Regions from separate parts of the Microbulbifer zhoushanensis genome, predicted to be linked through region 4. Evidence: predicted binding sites of a transcription regulator. Region 4 holds the regulator's gene; each other region holds the start of a gene.

Region 1 (5,867 bases), on a different contig from region 4:
ATAAAGGTAAATCTCCCCACAGGAGAACAATTATTACAGGAGCCTGCCCTGGCACACCAGGCACAGCCCTGGCGCCACCGGGACAGAGCATTCCCCACCCACAAGGGCGAACACAAGGTTCGCCCCTACGTAACGCGCTGGAGCCGACATACACCTATTGGGCAATGCATAACCTGTAGGGGCGCACCTTGTGTGCGCCCGCTCCCGGTATTCCGGCACATGGACGTCATGACGGCCTTGATCCGATCCCGGAATCCACAAACCACCGCGCCCCCCCGAGGGCGAACAGAAGGTTCGCGCCTACAACGGCAATGGAGAAAATGGCCTGCTGGTGGGCCACGGGATTATGCCACCTCCCCGGCCGCGTGCCCGGAAGCCCAGGCCCACTGGAAGTTATAGCCGCCCAGCCAGCCGGTCACATCCAGCACCTCGCCGATAAAGTAAAGCCCAGGCTGCGACTTGCACTCCATGGTACGCGAGGAGACCGCATTTGTATCAACACCACCGAGGGTCACTTCGGCTGTGCGATAACCCTCGGTACCCGCAGGCACCAGCTGCCAAGTCTGCAGTTTCTCGCCAATCGAAGCCAGCTCTGCCGCACTGAACTGCTTCAGCGGGCGACTCTCGATACCCTTCTCAGCGAGGAAATGCTGGACCAGTTTCCTGCTCCACAGTGTCGCGAGTACCGTGTGCAGGTGTGCCTCCGGCTTTTCGGTCCGCTGCTCATTCAGCCAGTGCGCCAGCTCCCGGTCCGGGGCCAGGTCAAAGCTGACGGCCTCGCCCTCCCGCCAGTGGCTGGAGATCTGCAGCACGGCCGGGCCACTCAGCCCGCGGTGGGTAAACAGCATCTGCTCATGGAAACTGCCGTTGCCGCAGCTTGCGGTCACCGCCAGGGCACTGCCGGGCAGGTCTTCCTGCCGCTGCAGCTGGCGCTTGTGCTGGGTAAAGGGCACCAGGGCGGCGCGAGTGGGCACGATACTGAGGCCGAACTGCCGGGCGATGTCGTAGCCAAACCCGGTGGCCCCCATGGTTGGAATCGACAGGCCGCCGGTGGCAACCACCAGGGATTCGCATTGCATTGTGCCAAGGCTGGTATTCACCCGGTAGCCAGTATTCACCGGCTCAATACTTTCAATGCTACAGCGGGTGCGAATCTGCGCCTGGGCCTCACGGCACTCCGCCAGCAGCAAGTCAACGATATCCCGGGACCTGTTATCGCAGAACAGCTGACCCAGGGTTTTCTCGTGATAGGGGATCCCGTGCTTCTCCACCAGCGCGATAAAGTCCCACTGGGTATAACGGGCCAGTGCCGACTTGCAGAAATGCGGGTTGCGGCTGTAGAAGTTTTCCGGCGCGGTGTACAGGTTGGTGAAATTGCAGCGTCCGCCACCGGACATCAGGATCTTCTTGCCCACCTTGTTTGCGTGATCGACTACCAGCACGCTGCGGCCACGCTGGCCAGCCACTGCCGCACACATAAGACCGGCTGCACCGGCACCAATCACCAGTACATCGACCTGTTCGGGCAGTGGGTTGGGACTGGCTTCACTCATGGGGTGGGGAAAGCAGAAGGGACCGGGCACGGCGGGCACCCGGCGCAGGAGCAGGCCATCAGGCCCGCGGCAGGGTCACGCCGCGCTGGCCCTGGTACTTGCCGCCGCGATCCTTGTAGGACACATCGCAGACCTCGTCGGACTCGAAGAACAGCATCTGGGCCACACCCTCGTGGGCGTAGATCTTCGCCGGCAGGTTGGTGGTGTTGGAGAACTCCAGGGTCACATGCCCTTCCCACTCCGGCTCCAGCGGCGTCACATTGACGATGATGCCGCAGCGCGCATAGGTGGACTTGCCCAGGCAGATGGTCAGCACCGAGCGCGGGATGCGGAAATACTCGACTGTACGCGCCAGGGCAAAGGAGTTGGGCGGGATCACGCAGGAATCGCCCACCACGTCGACAAAGCTGTTCTCGTCGAAGGTCTTCGGATCCACCGTGGCGGAGTGCACATTGGTAAAGATCTTGAATTCCGGGGCACAGCGCACGTCGTAGCCATAGCTGGAGGTACCGTAGGAAATCAGGCGTTCACCGCTGCCATTGTGGCGTACCTGGCTCGCCTCGAACGGCTCGATCATGCCATTCTGCTCGGCCATCCGGCGAATCCACTTATCGGATTTGATACTCACTCCGCCCCCCTCATTTGAATCGGCTGTGCTTGTCGTTGTGCAGGTCTGTAAAGAGGCGGAATCATAGCCGGTTTGAACTGTGCAAAAAAGTGTCAATCGCGACTGGCTGGCACCGGAATGCCGCCTTTGCCTGTCCCGGGGTAAGTCCCGCCCACACCGCACCTTCCCCGTCACCACCGGACCTGGTGATGGAACTGGTGGAAATCCATGCCCGATCAAGCCCCATACCCTTGTTGGGGCAGCCCGACTACTGTATAAATCAACAGTACATACTGTACAGATATACAGAAACAGCTCCCAAAGGGACCAGATCGCGAGGGCAGATATCGTGAGCAGTGCCGAAAACCTTATACAAAACAAGCAGTTAACTGATCAGCTCAAGCAGCAACGCCTGGACCAGCTGCTGGCGCGGGCGGATATCTGGCAGGCGGCCAATGAGCATCACCGCCGGCGTAACGGCATCGCCACCGGCTACAGCGGGCTCGATGCCCTGCTGGCCGGACACGGCTGGCCCCGTGGCGCCACCACCGAACTGCTGGTGGACCAGTCCGGTATCGGCGAGCTCAGCCTGTTGCTACCGGCACTGGCGGAACTCACCCGCCAGGAGCAGATGGTCGTGCTGGTCAACCCGCCCCATATCCCCTATGCCCCGGCGCTGGCCAGTGCCGGGGTGCAACTGGAAAAGCTGTTGATCCTGCATCCCCGGGGACCGCGCGACACTCTCTGGGCCATGGAACAAACACTGCAGTCTGGCTGCTGCGGCGCCCTGCTCAGCTGGCAGGAACGACAGCCGCCCGCGGACAGGGACCTGCGCCGGCTGCAGGTGGCCGCACGGGATGGGGAATGTCTGCACTTCCACTTCCGCCCGCAATCCTGTGCCAGCAGCCCCTCACCGGCCAGCCTGCGGCTGCAGCTCGCAAGCGACGGCGACCAGCTGGCCCTGAAGCTGATCAAACAGCTGGGCGGCCGCTCGGGACAGCAGCTGCACCTGGCCCGGGCCGCGGACCTGACCCGCCGCGACGGGCCACTGCACTGATTGCCGGGAAGAGTATAAAGCTCTCTGCAGGAGCGGCCCATGGCCGCGAAAAAACTCTCTGAATAACCAATGCGGTAAGACACGACAGGGAAAATACAATGCTCTGGCTCTGCATACAGTTCCCCAACCTGCCGTTAGAGGCACTGACCCGCGCCCAGCAAGCAGGGCCTGATGGCTCTCCCCGCGCGGTTGTGGAGAAAGAGCAGGTGGTGGACGTCAACAGCAGTGCCCGCGAGCGCGCTGTCACCGGCGGACTGACCATTGCCACTGCCTGTGCGCTGTGCGCGGACCTGGAACTCCTTCCCCGGGATACCGAGCGCGAATCACAGCTGCTGCAGGAACTGGCCCAGTGGGGTTACAGCTTCACCCCGGTGGTTTCCCCCCGCGCGGCATCCCCGCACAGCGATGATGGCAGCTTCGCCTGCCTTTACCTGGAACTGAGCGGCTGCCTGAAAGCCAATGGCGGACTGGAGCCGCTCCTGCAGCAGTTGCGCAGCGAACTGCAACAGATGCATATCAGTGCCTTTATGGGCCTGGGGCACAGCCCCAGTGCTGCCCATATGCTGAGCCAGCTGGAAGAGCACAGGCAGTGGCTGGCCGGGGCCAAGGCACCGCCCTCTCCCCAGCAATGGCGCCAGTGGATCAGCTTTGCCCCCGGCAAACTGCTGGACAGCGACCACAAGACCATAGCCAAACTCTATGCCTGCGGTATCAAGCGGGTCAGCCAGTTACTGGCCATACCATTGTCTGAGGTGGGGACCCGCTTCGGGCGCGACTTTGTCAATTACCTGGCGCGCCTCAACGGCACCCGCCATGACCCGGTCCCCAGTTACCAGCCACCGCCGGAGTTCCACAGTGAGCTGTTTTTTCCCAGCCCGCTGGATAACAGCGAGCAGCTGCTGTTTCCCGCCGGCCGGCTGGTCCGCGAGCTGTGCCAGCAATTGCAGCGGCGACAGCTCTACAGCCAGCAGCTGCGCTGGAAACTGGATTTCGGGCAACAGAGTTGCAAGGTGCTCAGTGTGGAAATCTCGCGACCGCAACTGGATCCCCAGCGCCTGATCGCCCTGACAAAGCTGCAACTCGAGCGGCTCACCCTCGAGCAACCTGTACAGGCAATCGGCCTGACCTGCGACAGGCTGCAACCGCTGGGCCAGGATTCGGTGGACGATGACCTGTTCGGGGAAGCCAGCCGCGTGCAGCGCAGCCACCAGCTAATCGACAAGCTCAAGGCGCGGCTGGGCCACCAGTCACTGTCAGGCGTCACCCTGAAGGAGAGTCACCTGCCGGAGCAGGCATGGCAGAGTGCCGACAACCTGGTGCTGAACAGCCGCAAACGCGGCCACCAGTTGCAACCGGTGAATGCACCGCGCCCCAACTGGCTGCTCCCGCGTCCCGATCGCATCCAGTGCCGCAACCAGCGCCTGTTCTACCGCGGCGAGCTGCGCCTGCTGCAGGGCCCGGAACGCATTGATGGCTACTGGTGGCAACACCGCCGCCACGCCCGCGATTACTACATTGCCCGCGGTGACGAAGGTGCACTCTACTGGGTCTTCCAGGACCTGACCTCGGAGGCCTGGTACCTGCATGGGGTTTACGCGTGACCCAGGTATAAACCTGCCGGCCCCAAGCCTGACCCCGCTCAGGAATAGTCATCACGCTCGGTGGAGCGTAGAGCTGGCGCTCGACGAACGTCCGACAGAATCCATTTAAATACAGGATTGAATACTCGCACAGGGGGAGGTGCAGAGACCAAGACAGCCAGAATTGGTATGCAGTACGCCGAACTCTTCTGCCAGAGCAACTTCTCTTTTCTCCAGGGTGCTTCCCATCCCCAGGAACTTGTTACCCGTGCCCATGAACTGGGCTACCGCGCCCTGGCCATTACCGATGAATGTTCCCTTTCGGGCGCGGTCCGCGCCTATAAACAACTGGAGGAACTGAAAGCTGATGGCAGCAACCTCAAACTGATCTGCGGCAGCTACTTCCGCTTATCTGACATTAATTGTGAACTGGTATTACTGGCACCGGACCGGCAAGCCTACAGCGAGTTATGCCAGCTGATCTCTACCTCCCGCCTGCGCGCGCCCAAAGGCCAGTACGAGACCAGGCTCGACGACCTGCTGCGGATAACCCGGCAATGCATCGCCATCTGGCTACCCCGCCACCAACCACTGGAAATACCTGCAGGCCTCAAGAGTCATTTCCAGGGTCGCCTGTATATCGCCTTCAGCAACCAGTTACTCCCACGCCAGAACGAACATAACCGGGAACTTCTGGCCTTTGCCACCGGGCAACAACTGCCACTGGTGGCCACCAGTGCGGTGCTGATGCACTGTCGCAGTCGCAAGCCCCTGCAGGATGTACTCAACGCCTGCTACCACAACTGCACTCTCGACGAACTGGGCTACCGACTGGAGCAGAACGCCGAGCGTTACCTGCGCCCGCTCGATGAGATTGCCAGCCTGCAGCTGACAGGAGCAATTGCGAACACCATTGAAATCGCCCACCAGTGCCAATTTTCCCTGGATGAACTGCGCTACCAGTATCCGTCGGAGGTACTGCCTGCCGGTAAAAGCCCGGACGGGTACCTGCGGGAACTGGTGGAGGCCGGCAAGGAACTGCGCTGGCCAGGGGGTCCCGAACCACATAT
Region 2 (5,867 bases), on a different contig from region 4:
GCTTCCCGGCACTCGATGACCCATTGATCCAGTGCCCGCACCAGCGACTGGATCGCCCGACGCAGGGCCGGGTGCGTGCCCTTGCAGGCGGCCGCGGCGTGGCGACTGTCGCCGCGGGTCAGTCTGGTGCTGTACATGGCGCGCGCCCGGCCAATCAGGTTGTGGGCCTCGTCCACCAATAGTGCGCGGCGCCGGGACTGGTCCTGCAGGATGTTCATGCGCACCAGCGGGTCGAATACATAATTGAAGTCGCATACCACCAGGTCGGCCCAGGGCAGCATCTGTAGTGACAGCTCGAACGGGCAAAGCTGCAGGCGGTCGGCGGTTGCCGCCACGGTTTCCGGGGTCAGCAGTGGCTGGCCCAGCAGCTCCCGCCGGGCTTCCGGCAGGCGATCGTAAAAACCGCGGGTACGCGGGCAGATGCCGTCTTCGTCGCGGCCGCACAGGCCCAGGCTGCAGGCACAGGTTTTGTCCCGCGCCTGGATTTCCAGCACAGAAAGCCGCAGGCCTTTCTCATGCAAGCGCGCCGCAGTTTCCCGCACCACCCGGCGGCCGGAATTCTTTGCGGTGAGGTACACCAGCTGGTCCACCTGCTGTTCGCCCACCGCCTTGATGGCCGGGAACAGGGTGCTGACGGTTTTGCCGATGCCGGTGGGCGCTTCCACCACCAGCTCACCGCCGTCGCGCAGGCAGCGGTAGGCGGCCACCGCCAGCTCGCGCTGGCCGGGACGAAAGGCGGGGAAGGGGAACGCCAGTGCTTTTGATGTTGCCCGCACTTTCCCGCGGTGTGCCTGCCAGTCGCGGTGCCACTGCAGGTACTGCCCGAGGGCGGCCTGGGCAAAAGCCTCCAGTTCGGGCCAGCTGAATTCCTGCCGTTCCGGGTAGGTTTTGCGGTCCTTGAGGTTGTGCCACAGCATCTGCAGGGCCACACGTTCGCCATCGCCGGTTCCCGGGCCGGTCTCTTTCACTGTGGCGGCCTGTTGCTGCAGCAGGTAGCAGTAGCCGTAGATTTTCAGTTGCGCCCAGTGCAGTGCCCGGGCGGAGTCCGGCAGTTGTTCCGGTGTTACGTAGGTGGTCTTGATCTCATCCAGCTGCACAGGCGTGTGCAGGTCTGCCGGTGGGTGCAGGATATCCACGCGCCCGCCCAGTACCACAGCCTGGCCGTCGACCTGCAGTGGAACCTGTAACCGGTATTCGGCCTCGCTGCCTTGCGGGCGTTTCTTCTGCAGTTTCTGGTGGGCGCGGATGCCCTCCTCGGCGGTGGGGCCGCCGGGCCCGTCGCTGGCCAGGTCGCCGCTGCGGCAGGCGAACGCCACCAGTTCCTTGACCGACAGTTGTAGTGTGTTGTCGCTCTCCGAGGTTGGTGACTCCTCGCTCACGGCTGTTGATTCGCTCAAGGCTGCCACTCCACATGCAGTACCCGGTGCGGGATCCGGTGGCGGGCGAAAAAGGCCAGCCAGCGCTGCTGGTTCTGCTGCAGGCGGTCGCCGGGGCCCTTTACTTCCACCAGCTCGTAACCGCCCCCGGCCGGGAACAGCACCAGGTCCGGCAGGCCGTTGCGGTGGTGGGCGATATCCCCCAGCAGCCGGCGGAACAGCGCTCGCCAGTGGTCGGCGGGGATACGTTCCAGCGCCAGTGCCAGCAGCTCTTCCGGCAGGCCCTCCCAGGCCACCAGGGGGTTGGCGATACCCTGTTTCTGCCGGTAGTGGAGCCATACCCGCTCCGCCAGGGTGCCAGCGTCCAGCTCCGCCAGGCGCTGCTCGAACGCCGCGCGGCGTTGTGGATAAAAGTCGGGGGTGCGGAAGTCGCTGGGCGCTACCTGGAATGGGTTGAAAAAGGCCCCGGGCACCGGGCTGAAGAGGATGTCCCACACGTACAGCCCCAGCACGCCCTTGAACAGGGTGTTCTCCACCCAGTAACACTGGTTCTCCTCGTGGCCCTGTTCCAGGTGCGCCGCCGCCAGCAATTCCACCCGTTCGGCTAGCCGGGGCAGGGCGACGGTCTCCGTGGGCGGCTGGTGCCGGGCCGGTGCTTCCCAGCCATCCAGGCGCCCGGCCTTCTTTGCGGTGCGGTAGCCGAAGCTCTCGGCAAATACCTGTTCGGCCTCGTTGTGGGGCGCGTCGAGGATTTCCCGGCACAGCGCCAGGCCGGTGTCGACAGCGTCGCGCTTGACCGCGATGCGTGCGCGCCGCTCCCGCGCCGGTGGCCGGGTGCAGCGTTGGTAGAGCTGGTCGGCGGCCTCCAGGGCGTCGATGCGCTCCAGCTGCCGGGCCAGTGTCAGGCGCAGGCGGTCGAGCCGCCGGTGCAGGGTGGCATCGCCATCGATGCCGTCGGGCAGCTGCTCCGCCAGTGCGAGGATGTCTTCGGCTTCGCCCTCCAGGGCCTCCTCCAGCTGGGCCAGGCAATCGTAATAGCGCAGGTGCCGGTCGATCTGCTTCCGGTCCCGGAACGGCAGGTGTTCCCGGTCCAGCGGGTAGGCCTCGTAGCGGAACAACCCCAGGTCGCGCAGCACATAGTCGGTCAGGTCCTGGTTCAGGTTGCCGAAGAAGCACAGCTTGAAGGTCTCGAAGTGCTCCGCCGCCTGCACCGCCAGCAGGGTTTCCCCTTCCAGCAGTGCCTTCATTAAGGCAGGCGTTGCGGCCTCCTGCTCGAGCAGGGCCTGTTCCAGCTCCGGGCGCTTCAGCGCTTTTGGCAGGGGAGCGGGGCTGTTGCCCAGCAGCTCTGCCTTGGTGAACAGGGGCAGAATTTCTTCCAGCGGTAGTGCCGGGTCGCGCAATAACAGGCCGGCTTCCACCAGCTGGTCGGCGGCGCGGGGCAGGTCGGTGATCTCGGCATAGGCCAGTTTTTCCAGCCGGAACAGCGCGCCACAGGAGGACGGCACACCCTTGCGCGACAGCAGCCGCACATAAAGCCGCTGGCTGTCCGGCTGCAGCGCGCAGAAGTCCCGGTAAAAGCGCTGCTCCCCCGCCGACAGCAGGCCCTCATACCGCGCCATCACAAAATCCACCAGGGCGCGGAAGTTGCTCAGGTAATAGTCCGGTGCCAGTTCGACGGGTTCGCTCATGGGCCTGCAGGTTGTTCCGGGATGGTTGCCAGCGGTGGTGTTGCGGAAGCGGGTGAGGGCCGGCTGGGGACAGCGGGCCGGTTGCCGCACGGGAGCTGTATGGTTATACAGCATGGGGCCTGCGACGACAAACCCTGCAGCCGACCCGCTGGACAGGGGCGCCGGCCCGGCTGGATGGAATACCACTGTGACCGTGATCCCAACCCGGGTCTGTAGTTTGCGGTTAGTATGGATGCGCGCGAAGCCGGTATGATGCAATGACCGGACAGCAGGATGGAGACCCTTCTTGCTGGCCGTGCCTTTTCTGGCTGCCGTCGCCGGTATGCGGTCGCGCGTGAAAAGATCAATAATAAACCGCAATCCTGGAGAACCCTGTGATGCTCAGGAAATCCCTCCTCCTGTTCTGCACTGCGGCCATTGCCGCCTGTGCCTCCGTCGACTCGCACCAGCCTGCCAGGCCCGCGGATGCCACCGATTACACGGCCATAGAGGTCGCACCGGCCGAGACCGAGCATTTTGTCCAGACCGACAGCAAAATTTTTGATGAGCCCATGCTCGGCGTGCTCTACGACTACGCCAACAAGCAGTATCCATCTGACAACCTGGACCTGTTTGTATACCCGATCAATCACTTCGACTGGGGCGACACTGAGTCCCTGCTGCAGCAGGAGATGCAGAGGGTACTTGCCGAGATTGATCGGGCGACGGAACTTGGCTACTACCGCTCGCGGGGAGCCGAACAGGTGGAGCCGCATACGGTAGCTTCCGCCGACGGACAGCTGGAGGGACTCAAGGCCTCATTTGAGTTTGAGACCAATAATGGTGGCCGGTATTTTTCCAATGTGTACCTGTTTGTCGAGGGTGACAAATTTATCAAGGTCAGGAGCAGCTTTGACAGCGAGGCGACGGTGCCCTGGGATGGCGATGAGTTTGTCCGCGAAGTCCTGCCGAAGCTACAGGTTCCCGGTGAATCCGCACACCTGAAAAAACTCCGTGCCGCCCATCGACAGCAACTCAAGGACAACCTGATGCGGGTGTTCCTGCAGGCGGCCATGGAACAACAGGGAAGCACGGACGGAATCGAAGCGGCGGATGAGGCTGGCGAAGCTGCGCAAGCCCCGGAATCCGCAACTGGTGCAGGGATGGAAAGCACTGAAGAATAGCGGCCTCGCTTAATAGTCCTCCTGTTATTCCCTTCGCCCTGCAGCTGGCTCGCCTAACGGTCACGACCGGGAAGCGGCCGGCTGCTGCAGCGGCCGTCCATTGATGGCCTCAATCCCGCCGGCTGTCCAGGCTGGCCGCACGATCTCCATACCGTTACCCTGACTTCTTTCACCGCGTAAATGAAAGGTTGTTATTCATGAGCCAGTCCCGGCGTGCCTGGCGCACGCGCAAGGCCGGAGCCATCAGTAACCTGCAGCTGGTGGAGGAACCACTGCAGCCACTGGCCGCCGATAAAATCCGGGTGGAGGTGAAGGCCGTGGGCCTGAACTTCGCCGATATCTTCGCGCTTACCGGCCTCTACTCGGCCACACCAGAGGGGAGTTTTGTCCCCGGGCTGGAATTCAGTGGGATAGTGAGCGAGTTGGGTGCCGCGGCTGAGACCGACCTTGCCGTGGGAGACCGTGTCTACGGCTGCATCCGCTTCGGCGGCTACGCCACCAGTGTGGATGTACCGCCGCAGCACTGCCGCCGGATGCCCGAGGGCTGGTCATTCGCCGGGGGGGCGGCCTTCCCGGTGCAGAGCCTTACTGCCTACTACGCGCTGACTGACCTGGGTGCGGTGCGGCCGGGCCAGCTGGTGCTGGTGCAGAGCGCCGCCGGCGGCGTGGGGCTGCAGGCCATGCGCATGCTGCAGCAAATGGGTGCCGTGCCCATCGGTACGGTCAGCTCGGACAGCAAGCGCACATTCCTGGCGGGGCTGGGTTTCGATGAGGTGATCGTGCGCGGTAACGACTTCGGGGCACAGCTGCGGGAACAGCTGGCCGGCCGACCGCTGCACGCAGTGCTGGACGGCATCGGCGGCGAGATACAGAAACAGTCCTTCGCGGCGCTGGCACCCACCGGGCGGCTGGTGGTGTTCGGGGCTGCAGAGTTTACCCCGGGTGATAAACCCAACTGGCTGAAGGCCGCCTGGCTGTACCTGAAGCGGCCGCGCTACGACGTGATGGATATGATCAGCAGCAACCGCTCGGTGATGGCCTTCAACCTGATCTGGCTGTGGCAGGAACAGGCGCTATTTGATCGCCTGCTGGAGGGCAGTGCCAGCCTGGGATTACCGGCGCCCCACGTGGGTCACGAGTTTGGTTTCGAGGAGGCACATGAGGCGATTGGATGCCTGCGCAGTGGCAAGTCGGTGGGCAAGGTGGTACTCACTACGGAGGGCAGTTAGCTCTTCTGTTACCTGAAATAATTTAATCCCCGCTCCCCTGCGGGCTAGTGGATCGAGAGGGAAGGGGATGAGTACTTTATTTTTAGCTGTCCTGGCCGTTTCAACCTTGCAGTTCCTGAAAGGCTTTTTCTCTGCAAGGGGCTTTTCGAGAAGGAAAATGGCGGCTCTTGGTTTCTGCTTGTCCACAACAGCACTACTCCTGGTGGGGCTTGTCGTTGCGTTTACGGAAGGACCTGATGGCCTCATCCGGCGCCTGGACTTCACCGGTGTTACCCTGTCCGCTGCGATGGTTCTGGTATTCACCCTAACCTACGCTCTGGACGGCGGGGGAGACAGTGCGCATAGGTGACTGCAATGAAACCGTGCCGTACAAGGGTTCAGTTTGTAGTTGGGTATGGTATTACCGTGTAA
Region 3 (5,867 bases), on a different contig from region 4:
AGCTGGGCGAGGACCTGGACCTGTACACCGCCGAGTGGGCACCGCTCTGGGTAGTGGACTTCCCCATGTTCGAGGAGGAGGACGACGGCAGCCTGACCTCGCTGCACCACCCGTTTACCGCTCCCTCCTGTTCACCGGAAGAGCTGGAAAAGAACCCGCTGGAAGCGCTGTCGCGGGCCTACGACATGGTCCTGAACGGCACCGAGCTGGGTGGTGGCTCGATCCGCATCCACAACCAGGACATGCAGCAGGCGGTGTTCCGTACGCTGGGGATCGACGAGCGCGAGCAGCGCGAGAAGTTCGGCTTCCTGCTCGACGCGCTCAAGTACGGCGCGCCGCCCCACGGTGGCCTGGCCTTCGGCCTCGATCGCCTGGTGATGCTGATGACCGACAGCGACTCAATCCGCGATGTGATCGCCTTCCCGAAAACCCAGAGCGCGGCCTGTGTCATGACCGATGCCCCGGGCACCGTGGATTCGCGGCAGCTGCGCGAGCTGAATATCCGCCTGCGCCAGAAGAAGGAAGAGCAGGTCAGTTAACAGTTGCGTCCCCTGCCGGCGCTGGCCGGCAACCAGTGCCATCCGGGTCCCGGCTGGCACCGGGGTGACGACAGGTTTGCAAAAGCCACGACGGAGAATTACCGGAGAGAGTAATGGCTGGACACAGTAAATGGGCCAATATCAAGCACCGCAAGGCGGCCCAGGATGCCAAGCGCGGCAAAGTTTTCACCAAGATCATTCGCGAGCTGACCGTCGCTGCGAAGAGCGGTCCCAACCCGGATGACAACCCGGCCCTGCGCGCTGCTGTCGACAAGGCGCTGGGTGCCAACATGAAAAAGGACACCATCGACAAGGCGATTGCGCGCGGCGCGGGCAATGCCGAGGGTGATAACTACGAGGCGGTGACCTACGAGGGCTACGGTGTCGGCGGTGTTGCGGTCCTGGTGGAGTGCCTGACCGATAACCGCAACCGCACCGTTGCCGAGGTTCGCCATGCCTTTACCAAGCGCGGCGGTAACCTGGGAACCGATGGTTCGGTAGCCTATCTCTTCACCCGCAAGGGCCAGATGTATTACGAGCCCGGCACCGATGAGGATGCCCTGATGGAGGCGGCCCTGGAGGCCGGGGCCGAGGACATCGAGACCAACGATGACGGCAGTATCGAGCTCACCACCGAGTTCCAGGACTACATGCCGGTAAAAGACGCACTGACTGAGGCGGGCTTCAAGCCGGACGGTGCCGAAATAGCCATGATCCCGTCCACCACCATCCCGCTGGAAAAGGATGGTGCGGAAAAGGTGCTGGCACTGGTGGATATGCTGGAAGACCTGGATGACGTGCAGAACGTCTATACCAATGCCGATATCCCCGAAGAGGTCATGGCCGAGCTCGGCTGACCCGGGAGGGTGGGCCGCCCGGCCCGCCCTGCCTCCCTTGACGCCTCCCGCCCGCCTTGGGACACTTCTTACCTTTCGCCATTACTATATAAACATACAGGAAGGCGCCCTTTGACCCGAATCCTGGGGATCGATCCCGGCTCGCGCAAGACCGGATACGGCCTGATCGACGTGGAGCGCGGCAAGGCCCGCTATGTGGCCAGTGGTGTGATCCGCCTGCCCGACGCGGAGCTGCCCGAGCGCCTCAAGCTGATCTTCGATGCCGTGAGCCAGATCGCCGGCCAATACCAGCCGGCGCAGATGGCGATCGAGAACGTATTCATGTCCAAGAGCGCAGGCTCCGCGCTGAAGCTGGGCCAGGCCCGCGGCGCCGCCATCGTGGCGGCCACCCACGCCGACCTGCCGGTGGCGGAATACGAGGCGCGCAAGGTCAAGCAGGCCATCGTCGGCAGTGGCGCGGCGGACAAGCTGCAGGTGCAGCATATGGTGAAGACCCTGTTATCCCTGCCGGCCGCGCCGCAGGAGGACGCCGCCGATGCCCTGGCCGTGGCGCTGTGCCATATGCACACCATGCAGACCCTGGTGCATACCGCGGGCAGTGGCCGGGGCCGCTTCCGACGCGGTCGTCTCACGGTTTCCTAGCGGGCGGTGGCAGCCGGGAAGGTTGCACGGGAACATATATAAAGAAGTAAAACCACACAGAGAACCGGATAACGATGATCGGAAGACTGAGCGGCAGCCTCGCCGCAGTACAGCCGCCGCACCTGCTGGTGGATGTGCAGGGGGTGGGCTATGAAGTGCTGGCCCCGATGACCACCATTTTTGAACTGCCGCCGGCAGGGCAGCCGGTGGTGCTGCATACCCACCTGGCGGTGTCCGAGACTGCGCAGCAGCTGTACGGCTTTATCCGTGAGGCGGACCGCGCACTGTTCCGTACCCTGATCAAGGTCAATGGCGTCGGCCCCAAGATGGCGCTGGCGATCCTGTCCGGCCTCGACGGCGCTGCGCTGTCGCGCTGCGTGTCGGAGGATAACGTGGCGGCGCTGGTGAAGGTGCCCGGTGTGGGCAAGAAAACCGCCGAGCGCCTGATCATCGAGCTGCGCGACAAACTCGCGCCGCAGTTCGGTGACAGCAACGATATCCCGCTGATGGCCACTGCGGCGGAGCCGAAAGTCGACCATGCCGGGGAGGCGGAAAGCGCCCTGGCGGCACTGGGTTACAAGCCCACCGAGGCCACGAAGATGGTGGCGCGGGCGACGAAGGAGCAGCCCGATGCAGACAGTGCCACCCTGATTCGTCTGGCCCTCAAGAGCATGGTGCCGGCATGAACGGTGTCTGGCCAGCTAATGGTGTCGTAGGGGCGGGCATCGTGGCCGCCCGTCCGGAATTGGGCGAGCACGAGGTTCGCCCTTGCGGTTGTGATTATGCTGGCGGAGGAAGCCATGATCGAAGCTGACCGACTGATTGCGCCCGAGCCCATTGGCCCCTCCGGCCAGGAAGATCAGCACGATCGCGCCGTGCGGCCCAAGAGTCTCGCCGATTATGTGGGCCAGCCGGTGGTGCGCGAGCAGATGGAGATCTTTATCCAGGCTGCCCGCCTGCGCGGCGATGCCCTGGACCACACGCTGGTGTTCGGCCCGCCGGGGCTGGGCAAGACCACGCTGGCCAATATCATCGCCACGGAAATGGGTGTCGCCATCAAGACCACCTCGGGACCGGTGCTGGAGAAGGCCGGCGACCTGGCAGCACTAATGACCAATCTGGAGCCGGGTGACGTCCTCTTTATCGATGAAATCCACCGCCTCAGCCCGCACGTGGAGGAGGTGCTATACCCGGCTATGGAGGACTACCAGCTCGATATCATGATCGGTGAGGGGCCGGCCGCGCGCTCCATCAAGCTGGACCTGCCTCCATTTACCCTGGTCGGCGCGACCACCCGTGCGGGCCTGCTGACCTCGCCGCTGCGCGACCGTTTCGGCATTGTGCAGCGGCTGGAGTTCTACAGCGTCGAGGACCTCACCCGCATTGTCAGCCGCTCCGCCCGCCTGATGGGCGTGGAGATGGACGAGGGCGGGGCGCTAGAGGTGGCGCGGCGTGCCCGCGGCACCCCGCGGATTGCAAATCGCCTGCTGCGGCGGGTGCGGGATTTTGCCGAGGTGAAGGGCGATGGTGTGGTGGATGCGGATATTGCCGACCGGGCGCTGAATATGCTCAACGTGGATGTGCGCGGTTTCGACCAGCTGGACCGGCGCGTGCTGCTCACCATGATGGAGAAGTTCGACGGTGGCCCGGTGGGTGTCGACAGTCTCGCCGCGGCTGTCAGCGAGGAGCGTGATACCATCGAGGATGTGCTGGAGCCGTACCTGATCCAGCAGGGGTACCTCACCCGCACCCCGCGCGGCCGGATGGTCACGGCCCTGGCCTACGAGCATTTCGGCATACCCAAACCGGACCGGATGGGCTGACCGGCGGCCGCGGGCCGCCAGCAGAGATAATAAGGACCCACGTGGCAGAAGTTTTCAGTATCCCCCTGCGTGTCTATATCGAGGACACCGACGCGGGTGGAATCGTGTATTACGTCAATTATCTGAAGTATATGGAGCGCGCGCGCACAGAATTCGTGCGTTCGCTCGGTTATGATAAGCCCGCCATGCCGCAGCAGGGGCTCCTGCTGGTGGTGCATTCGGCGGAAATCCAGTACCGGCGCTCGGCGCGGCTGGACGACGCATTGCGGGCAACGGCGGCGATTGGCAAACTTGGGCGCGCGGCAGTGACATTTGAACAAAAAATCTGGCGCGACGATGAAATTATCTGCGAGGGCGTGGTCAAAGTCGCCTGTGTCGCAGATGACAGCCGCAGACCCTGCGCGCTTCCCGAATCTATCTATAAAGCATTGAAGGCAGTGAACTAAGACATGAACGCCGGTGAACAACTTTCCCTGTGGGGGCTGATACAGAACGCCAGTCTGCTGGTGCAGTTGGTGATGTTGCTACTGCTGCTGGCCTCGGTGATTTCCTGGGTGATGATCATCCAGCGCGGCCTCTACCTGACCCGCGCCAAGAAAGGGCTGACCAACTTCGAGCGCCGCTTCTGGTCCGGGGCCGACCTGAACCAGCTGTTCCGCGAGGGCAATGTGCGTGCCGAGAAGGGCAAAGTCGACGGCGTCGAGTCCCTGTTCCGTGCCGGTTTCACCGAATTCACCCGCCTGCGTCAGCAGGGCCGCAGCAGCCCCGAGGCCGTCATGGAGGGCACCGAGCGGGCCATGCGCGTGGCTATGTCCCGTGAGCAGGAGAAAGTGGAGATGAACCTGCCATTCCTGGCATCGGTGGGTTCCGTAAGCCCCTATATCGGCCTGTTCGGTACCGTGTGGGGCATCATGAACTCTTTCCGCGGCCTGGCCACCATGCACCAGGCCACCATCGCCACGGTGGCGCCGGGTATCAGTGAGGCGCTGGTGGCCACCGCCATGGGGCTGTTTGCCGCCATCCCCGCGGTAATGGCCTACAACCGCTACTCTGCCAAGGCGGAATGGCTGCTGTCCAGCTATGAGACTTTCGCCGAAGAGTTCTCCTCGATCCTGCACCGCAAAGTGCACTCCAGCTAACGCGACCGGACGATTGTCATGAGTGTTTTTCGCAAGGGCGGCAAGCGCAAACTGGTGTCTGAAATCAACGTCGTACCCTATATCGACGTGATGCTGGTGCTGCTGATCGTCTTTATGGTCACGGCGCCACTGCTGATGCAGGGCGTCAAGGTTGACCTGCCCGACGCGCCCTCGGCGCCGATCGACGATACCGATGATGAGCCCCTGATTGTTTCCGTGCGCGCCGATGGTACCTATTACCTCAACCTGGGCGACGACGAGAAAGTTGCCAAGCCGATGGACGAGATCCGGGAAACTGTCGGCAAGGTTTTGCGTCAAAAGCCCAAGACGCCGGTACTGGTCTGGGGAGATACCGATGCCAAGTATGGCCTGATTGTCGGCGCCATGACCCAGCTGCAGGCCGCCGGTGCGCCGAGCGTGGGCCTGGTTACCGAGCCTCCGGCAGAGTAGGGGTGGCGTGAGCGAGCATTATGAATAACGCCAGCTCCTATATCTTGCCGGTGGTCGCCAGCCTGGCGTTCCACGGCCTGCTGATTGCCGTGCTGACGCTGGGCTGGGAGGCCTCGAACGAGCCCCAGAAGCGGCAGATGCCCAAGTTCGTGCAGGCCAAACTGGTTACCGTAGAGGCGACGGTCAAGCAGAAGAAGGCCCCGCCCAAGGTGGATATGCGCGAAAAGCGCCGCCAGCAGGAGCTGCAGCGCCAGCGCGAGGCGGAGGCCGAGCGCGAGCGCCGGGCCGCCCTGGAGCGCAAGAAGAAGCAGGAGGCCGAGAAAAAACGCAAGGCCGAGGCCGAGAAGAAGCGCAAGGCCGCTGAGGAAAAGGCCCGCAAGGAAAAAGAGCGCAAGGAGCGTGAGCGCAAGGAGCGGC
Region 4 (5,867 bases):
CGGCACGCAATTCCGCCGCCAGCAACCAGCCCGCATCACGCAACTGGTCCGCATCCGCATTGGCGGCCAACAACTGCATGGAGGGGATGCGGGTAAAGTCGTCACGGAAACGCTGCACGCGCCCGCCCTCCTGGTCAACTGCCAGCAGGATCTCCGGGCGCAGGTCACGGATCTCGGTGACAAGCGCCCGCAACTGTGCGCGGCTGCTGTAGTTGCGGGCAAAGAAAATCAGCCCACCCACCAGCGGATGGCGAAGCACTTCCCGGTCCTCTGCCGTGAGCTCGGTGCCCTCGACATCAACCATTACCGGACCAATCAATTCACCCATCTTATTCCCTCATTGCTTAACACTGGCGGTACAGCCTGCATCCGCCGGCGCTAAAGTCTCGCTTATGACTTCTCCGTATCCGCCCGCAACATGGCCGCAGCTGCGGGCACGAGGCGGTCGAGCGTTTCCGGCAGGCTGCTTTGCGCGTCGAAATCCTCCCTGAGGATAGCGTCGATGGCATCAAAGCTCGAAAGGGTAAAGATCGTCGCCCCCAGCATAAAATAGAGCCGCCAGTAGAAAGTGACCGGGTCGATTCCCGGCAATGCCTGGCTCAGCAGGCCGGCGAAACGACGATAGCTCTCGCCATAGCGGGACACGATATAGCGACGCAGGTGGCCCTGGTGTTGGGTATAGGCCATGCCCAGCAGGCGCATGAACCGCTGGGGATCACGCCCCTCCGCCGCCAGGCTCGCCACACCGCCGCGGAAGAGGCTACCCAACAGCTCCTCCACTTCCAGCTTTTCGCCTGCAGCCACCCGCCGGTCCAGGTCTGCGGCCAGGGTCTCTGTAAAGGGCGTCAAAAAACGCTCAAACACCGCCTGGATCAGTTCTTTTTTTGACCCGAAATGATAATTTACCGCTGCGAGATTGACCCCGGCGGTACTGGTAATGGTGCGCAGTGAGGTCTCCGTGAAGCCACGTTCGGCAAACAGTACCTCTGCGGCATCCAGAATCCGACTGACCGTATCTGTCTGGGTCATACAAATTCAAACCAACAATTTAAACACTTGTTTTGATCTGGCTGAGATTAGCACACTTGTATCCGAAAAATCGCGGGTACTGAAGGCGGCAGGCAGACATTAGATTGGAAGTCAAACGCAAGGGGACAAGGATCATGGCACATAGCCACCCTGACATAGGCAACTGGTTCGAGATGCTGGAGAGCGGACAACTGTTCGAGGTGGTCGCCCTCGACGACCTGCACAGGACAATCGAAATCCAGTACCTCGACGGCACCCTCGATGAGCTGGACATGGAGCAATGGCAGGTATTGCCGCTGGCTCCGGCTCCTCCACCCGAAGACGCCAATATCGCCTATGGCATGACCGCACGGGAGCACAGCGCCAGCTCCAGCGATCCCGGCATACCCGAAGAGCAAAACCCGCTGGATTACCTGGAGGGAGAGAGCTTCAGCGGTACCGATGAATCCCTCTGAAGCGAATGACTACTGCTCGCGCTCGCGGATGTAGTCGATAATTATTTCTGCCGCCTCATCGACGGTATCGACAACATGGAAGAGGTCCAGGTCGGATGCGTCGATACATTTGCTCTGCAGTACCGTATCCACCAGCCAGTCGCGCAGGCCCGCCCAGTAGCGGCGCCCTACCAGAACAATCGGGAAATGAAGGACTTTCTGCGTCTGCACCAGGGTCAGGGCCTCGAAGAGCTCGTCCAGCGTGCCGTATCCGCCTGGCAAGCCGACAAACCCCACGGCGTGCTTTACGAACATGAACTTGCGCACAAAAAAGTAGCGAAAGTGGAGGCTGATATCCTGGTATGGGTTGGCCGTCTGCTCGAACGGCAATTCAATATTGAGGCCGATGGATGCCCCCGGCTGCGGGTGTGCCCCGCGGTTGCAGGCTTCCATCAATCCCGGCCCGCCGCCGGTGATTACCGAGATTCCCTCCGCAGCCAACAGCTCCCCGAGCCGTACTCCCTGTTTATATTCCGGGCTTTCTTCGGTAAACCGCGCGCTGCCAAATACGGTCACCGCACCGGTCAGCGCAATCAGGCGCTCTATTCCATCCACCAGCTCGGACTGGATACGCAGGACGCGCCAGGCCTCGGGCATCTTGGCATCTAACATTCCACTTTCCCTGTTCTGTCGCGTTTCTCAACGCTTGTTATTTTGTCGGTTCTTCCCTGTCTCTCCTTCCAATGTAGCAGTATGTGACGACAGCGCTGTGAATTTGCGCCGGGGGTAAATCTGTATATAATCACAGCAACTGTATAAAAATACAGACACACGACCAGGTGAATCTATGACCAATCTCACGGCCCGCCAATCCCAGGTACTCGAGCTGATCAAGACCTACCTCGATGAAACCGGCTATCCCCCTACCCGCGCGGAAATTGCCCGGCAGCTGGGGTTCCGATCCCCCAATGCCGCCGAAGAACACCTCAAGGCGCTGGCCCGCAAGGGTGCCATCGAAATGGTGGCGGGAGCCTCCCGCGGAATCCGTATACCCGATTATCACCCGGGGTTGCCGATCGTCGGTCGTGTAGCAGCGGGTAACCCGATACTCGCCGAGGAAAATATCGAGGATTACTGTGACCTGCCCACAGACTTCTTCCACCCGCCGGCAGATTACCTGCTGCGCGTCCACGGAATGAGTATGCGGGATGCGGGAATTCTCGACGGCGACCTGCTGGCCGTGCAGCGCACTGACCAGGTACGCAATGGGCAGATCGTTGTCGCCCGGATTGAGGACGAGGTAACCGTCAAGCGCTTCCGCCGCAAGGGCAACCAGGCAACCGTGCAACTGCTGCCGGAGAACGAGGAATTCGATGTAATTCAGGTAGATATGCGCGACAAGCACTTTGTCATTGAGGGCCTGGCCGTGGGCGTGATCCGGCAGAGTCCCTGACCCGGGCACACTCTGTAACGACGAAACCCCTGCCCTCCCAGTTGGGCAGGGCGTAACCCCCTATCTTCTCAGCAACCCACGCCTTCGCACTATTCCGCGGGTTTCGTATAGTCCCGCGGGTACCTGCCGCCGTCCGTAACTGTCACCAGCATCAGCCACGCACACGCGTCTGCGCCCCTGGCGTGCGCCCGGGCAGGACGGCGCGGCGGCCTGGCACAGTTCAACAGCCGGTTCGGGATGGGTATCAGGTGGGCCCAGTGAGGGGCTGGAGGGTATTGGATGGGCGACCAGCAGCAGCATCGGCTGTGTTGCCGCACCGCTGGCCGGCCCCGGCGAGGGGATCAGTGGATTGTGTGGTTAACAGGCTCCAATTCCTCTTCCTCGAGGTATTCGGCCGCAATCTCATCAATATTCTGCACGGCGTCGATGCCGGCTTCCAACATGGCACGGGCCACTGCAATCTTGTGCTCGCGCAAGAATTCAGAGCTGGCGTCCGAAAAATGAATACGCACCAGCGGATCCTCCTTCTCCCCGGCACGGCGCAGGGCGACATCGCCGTTGGCGAGTTCGATAATTTCAAAAGTTTCGGAGGACATTCGCTTCTCCTGCAACATCAAGTTTTGCGCAGTGTAACACAGGGAAGGAGGTAGAATCAGTGTACGGGAGGCTCCGGACTGGCCCGCGGGCCTGGGGCGGCCAGGGCTGCTGCAGCCGGAGCGCAGCAGGCAGTTGCTGGATCGCGGCCCCCGGGTTGGCCGCTAATACTCTTCCATATGCGCTCGCTGGCGCCGGATTAGCTCCACCATCGACTCCCGCCAGTTCCGCAGGGCATCCAGGTCAGGGGCGGCAGATTGCCGTGAAAGGTCGCGAAGGGGAATTACCTGTGCCGGGGAGCCCGCTCCATTGCCTTGCGAGGCGCGGCTACCGGAGAATTGCCATAACCCCAGCCAGGCCGCTTCTATACCCGCCAGCCAGCTCTCCGGGTCCCCTGCCAGGGCCTCCAGTTCGGCCGCCTCGGAAGACGACATACCGCGGGAGGCAGCATCACGGGCGAGCTGCCCCGGCGACTCCGGCTGGCTGCCCAGTTGCAGCTGGTGCGCCAGCTCACACAGGAACGCCCGGTATGCCAGCCACAGTTGCAACACCACGGCATCCTGCACGGCAGCCTGGTGCAGCCCCCCTGCGGGAGCGGACTCAAGCAGTAGCTGGCTTTTGCGCAATGCCGCGGCCACGCTGCCGGTGTAGGGGTTGGCCATAGACCCTACTTGTCCTTGGCGGCGGCTTTCTTGCGTGCCGGCTTGCGTTTGGTCGCCGCTTTCTTGGTCGCCGCCTTCTTGGTCGCTTCCACCTGCCACTTGCCATCGCGATAGAACGCGCGCCAGCCGGTGGCCTTGCCGTCTTCCTCGGACTGTACGTACTGCTCCTGGGTCTTGCGACTGAAGCGAATTACCGTATCGCGGCCCTGGTCGTCCTCGGTGGGCGCCGAGAACAGGTAACTGTACTTGGGATCGATCTCATCCTTGTGCGGCAACACCTCTTTGACCAGCGGTGCCCGCGTCTCGCGGTTCTTGGGGAACTGGCTGGCGGCAAGGAAAAGCCCCGAGGCACCGTCGCGCAGGATATAGTGGTCTTCCACCTTCTGGCAGGGCAGTTCAGGCATGGGCACCGGATCCATTTTGGGCGGTGCAGGCTGTCCATTCTTGAGCAGCTTGCGGGTGTTCTTGCACTCGTCATTGGTGCAGCCAAAGTACTTGCCGAAACGGCCCGACTTGAGCTGCATGTCGCTGCCACACTTGTCACATTCAATCACCGGGCCATCGTAACCCTTGATCTTGAAGGTGCCCTTCTCTACCTCGTAGCCATTACAGTCCGGGTTGTTGCCGCAGATATGGAGTTTGCGCTGCTCGTCCAGCAGGTAACTGTCCATGGCCGTGCCGCACTTGGGACAGCGCCGCTTCTCTCGCAACTGGCGGGATTCCGCGTCCTCGTCCTTGTCGGCATCCACTGCCTCGTCCCCGGACACCAGGTTCATGGTGTTGGTGCATCGTTCCTTGGGTGGCAGCGCATAGCCGGAACAGCCCAGGAAAACCCCGGTGGACCCGGTGCGGATCTGCATATGGCGCCCGCACTTACTGCACTCGATATCGGTGTCTGTGGGCGTGTTGCGGCGCATGCCGCCCTCTGCCGCCTGGGCTTTCTCCAGGCGCGAGGAGAAGTCGGAATAAAATTCGTTGAGCAGGTCCTTCCAGCCCTTGTCACCTTCGGCGACAGAGTCCAGTGACTCCTCCAGGCTGGCGGTGAACCCGTAATCCATCAGGTTCTTGAAGCTCTCGCTCAGGCGGTCGGTGACGATGTCCCCCATCTTTTCGGCATAGAAACGGCGGTTCTCGAGCCGCACATAGCCGCGATCCTGGATGGTGGAAATAATCGATGCATAGGTCGAGGGCCGGCCGATACCGCGTTTTTCCAGCTCTTTTACCAGCGCCGCCTCGCTGAAGCGCGCCGGCGGCTTGGTGAAATGCTGTTTCGGGTCGAGTTTCTTCAGGGCCAGTTTTTCACCGACCTTGACGTCCGGCAGCACCGCATCCTCTTCTTTCTTACTGGTCTGCGGGGCCACCTTGAGGAAACCGTCAAAACGGATAACACGGCCACGGGCACGCAGCTCGAAGTCCCCGGCGGAGACAACAACCGAGGTCGAGGTAAACTGTGCCGGGGTCATCTGGCAGGCGACGAACTGCTGCCAGATCAGGTTGTACAGGCGCTCGGCATCGCGCTCGACACCAGTCAGCATATTGGGCTGCATCCGCACATCGGATGGGCGAATGGCCTCGTGCGCCTCCTGGGCCCCCTCTTTGCTGGCGTAATTATTGGGGCTGTCCGGCAGGTACTTGTCACCGAACTTTTCACCAATAAATTCCCGTGCGGACTCCACTGCCTCCTTGCTGAGGTTG

What was found. Region 4 encodes LexA, which represses DNA repair genes until DNA is damaged. Its sites were predicted from a motif close to ACTGTNTNTANANACAGT; they were not measured.
Region 1: the regulator LexA is predicted to act here: its motif matches at 2,431-2,448, upstream of imuA (translesion DNA synthesis-associated protein ImuA).
Region 2: the regulator LexA is predicted to act here: its motif matches at 3,159-3,176, upstream of LVD10_RS17455 (VRR-NUC domain-containing protein).
Region 3: the regulator LexA is predicted to act here: its motif matches at 1,480-1,497, upstream of ruvC (crossover junction endodeoxyribonuclease RuvC).

Annotation. Positions count from the first base shown of each region.
Region 1 is NZ_JAJSAO010000004.1:131,787-137,653, forward strand. Features, by position in the region: gene LVD10_RS09260 (hypothetical protein) at 1-2, opposite strand, end outside; gene LVD10_RS09265 (BaiN/RdsA family NAD(P)/FAD-dependent oxidoreductase) at 345-1,553, opposite strand; gene dcd (dCTP deaminase) at 1,612-2,181, opposite strand; gene imuA (translesion DNA synthesis-associated protein ImuA) at 2,510-3,217, shown strand; gene LVD10_RS09280 (Y-family DNA polymerase) at 3,316-4,818, shown strand; gene LVD10_RS09285 (error-prone DNA polymerase) at 4,987-5,867, shown strand, end outside.
Region 2 is NZ_JAJSAO010000010.1:30,019-35,885, forward strand. Features, by position in the region: gene LVD10_RS17450 (ATP-dependent DNA helicase) at 1-1,406, opposite strand, end outside; gene LVD10_RS17455 (VRR-NUC domain-containing protein) at 1,394-3,064, opposite strand; gene LVD10_RS17460 (hypothetical protein) at 3,442-4,227, shown strand; gene LVD10_RS17465 (zinc-binding dehydrogenase) at 4,425-5,456, shown strand; gene LVD10_RS17470 (hypothetical protein) at 5,524-5,805, shown strand.
Region 3 is NZ_JAJSAO010000004.1:406,242-412,108, reverse strand. Features, by position in the region: gene aspS (aspartate--tRNA ligase) at 1-539, shown strand, start outside; gene LVD10_RS10395 (YebC/PmpR family DNA-binding transcriptional regulator) at 653-1,396, shown strand; gene ruvC (crossover junction endodeoxyribonuclease RuvC) at 1,508-2,038, shown strand; gene ruvA (Holliday junction branch migration protein RuvA) at 2,113-2,724, shown strand; gene ruvB (Holliday junction branch migration DNA helicase RuvB) at 2,839-3,861, shown strand; gene ybgC (tol-pal system-associated acyl-CoA thioesterase) at 3,903-4,307, shown strand; gene tolQ (protein TolQ) at 4,311-5,000, shown strand; gene tolR (protein TolR) at 5,019-5,450, shown strand; gene tolA (cell envelope integrity protein TolA) at 5,471-5,867, shown strand, end outside.
Region 4 is NZ_JAJSAO010000001.1:482,261-488,127, forward strand. Features, by position in the region: gene nagZ (beta-N-acetylhexosaminidase) at 1-328, opposite strand, end outside; gene LVD10_RS02090 (TetR/AcrR family transcriptional regulator) at 391-1,029, opposite strand; gene LVD10_RS02095 (DUF6763 family protein) at 1,164-1,484, shown strand; gene LVD10_RS02100 (LOG family protein) at 1,494-2,135, opposite strand; gene lexA (transcriptional repressor LexA) at 2,311-2,916, shown strand; gene LVD10_RS02110 (hypothetical protein) at 3,258-3,512, opposite strand; gene LVD10_RS02115 (DUF6586 family protein) at 3,675-4,172, opposite strand; gene topA (type I DNA topoisomerase) at 4,178-5,867, opposite strand, start outside.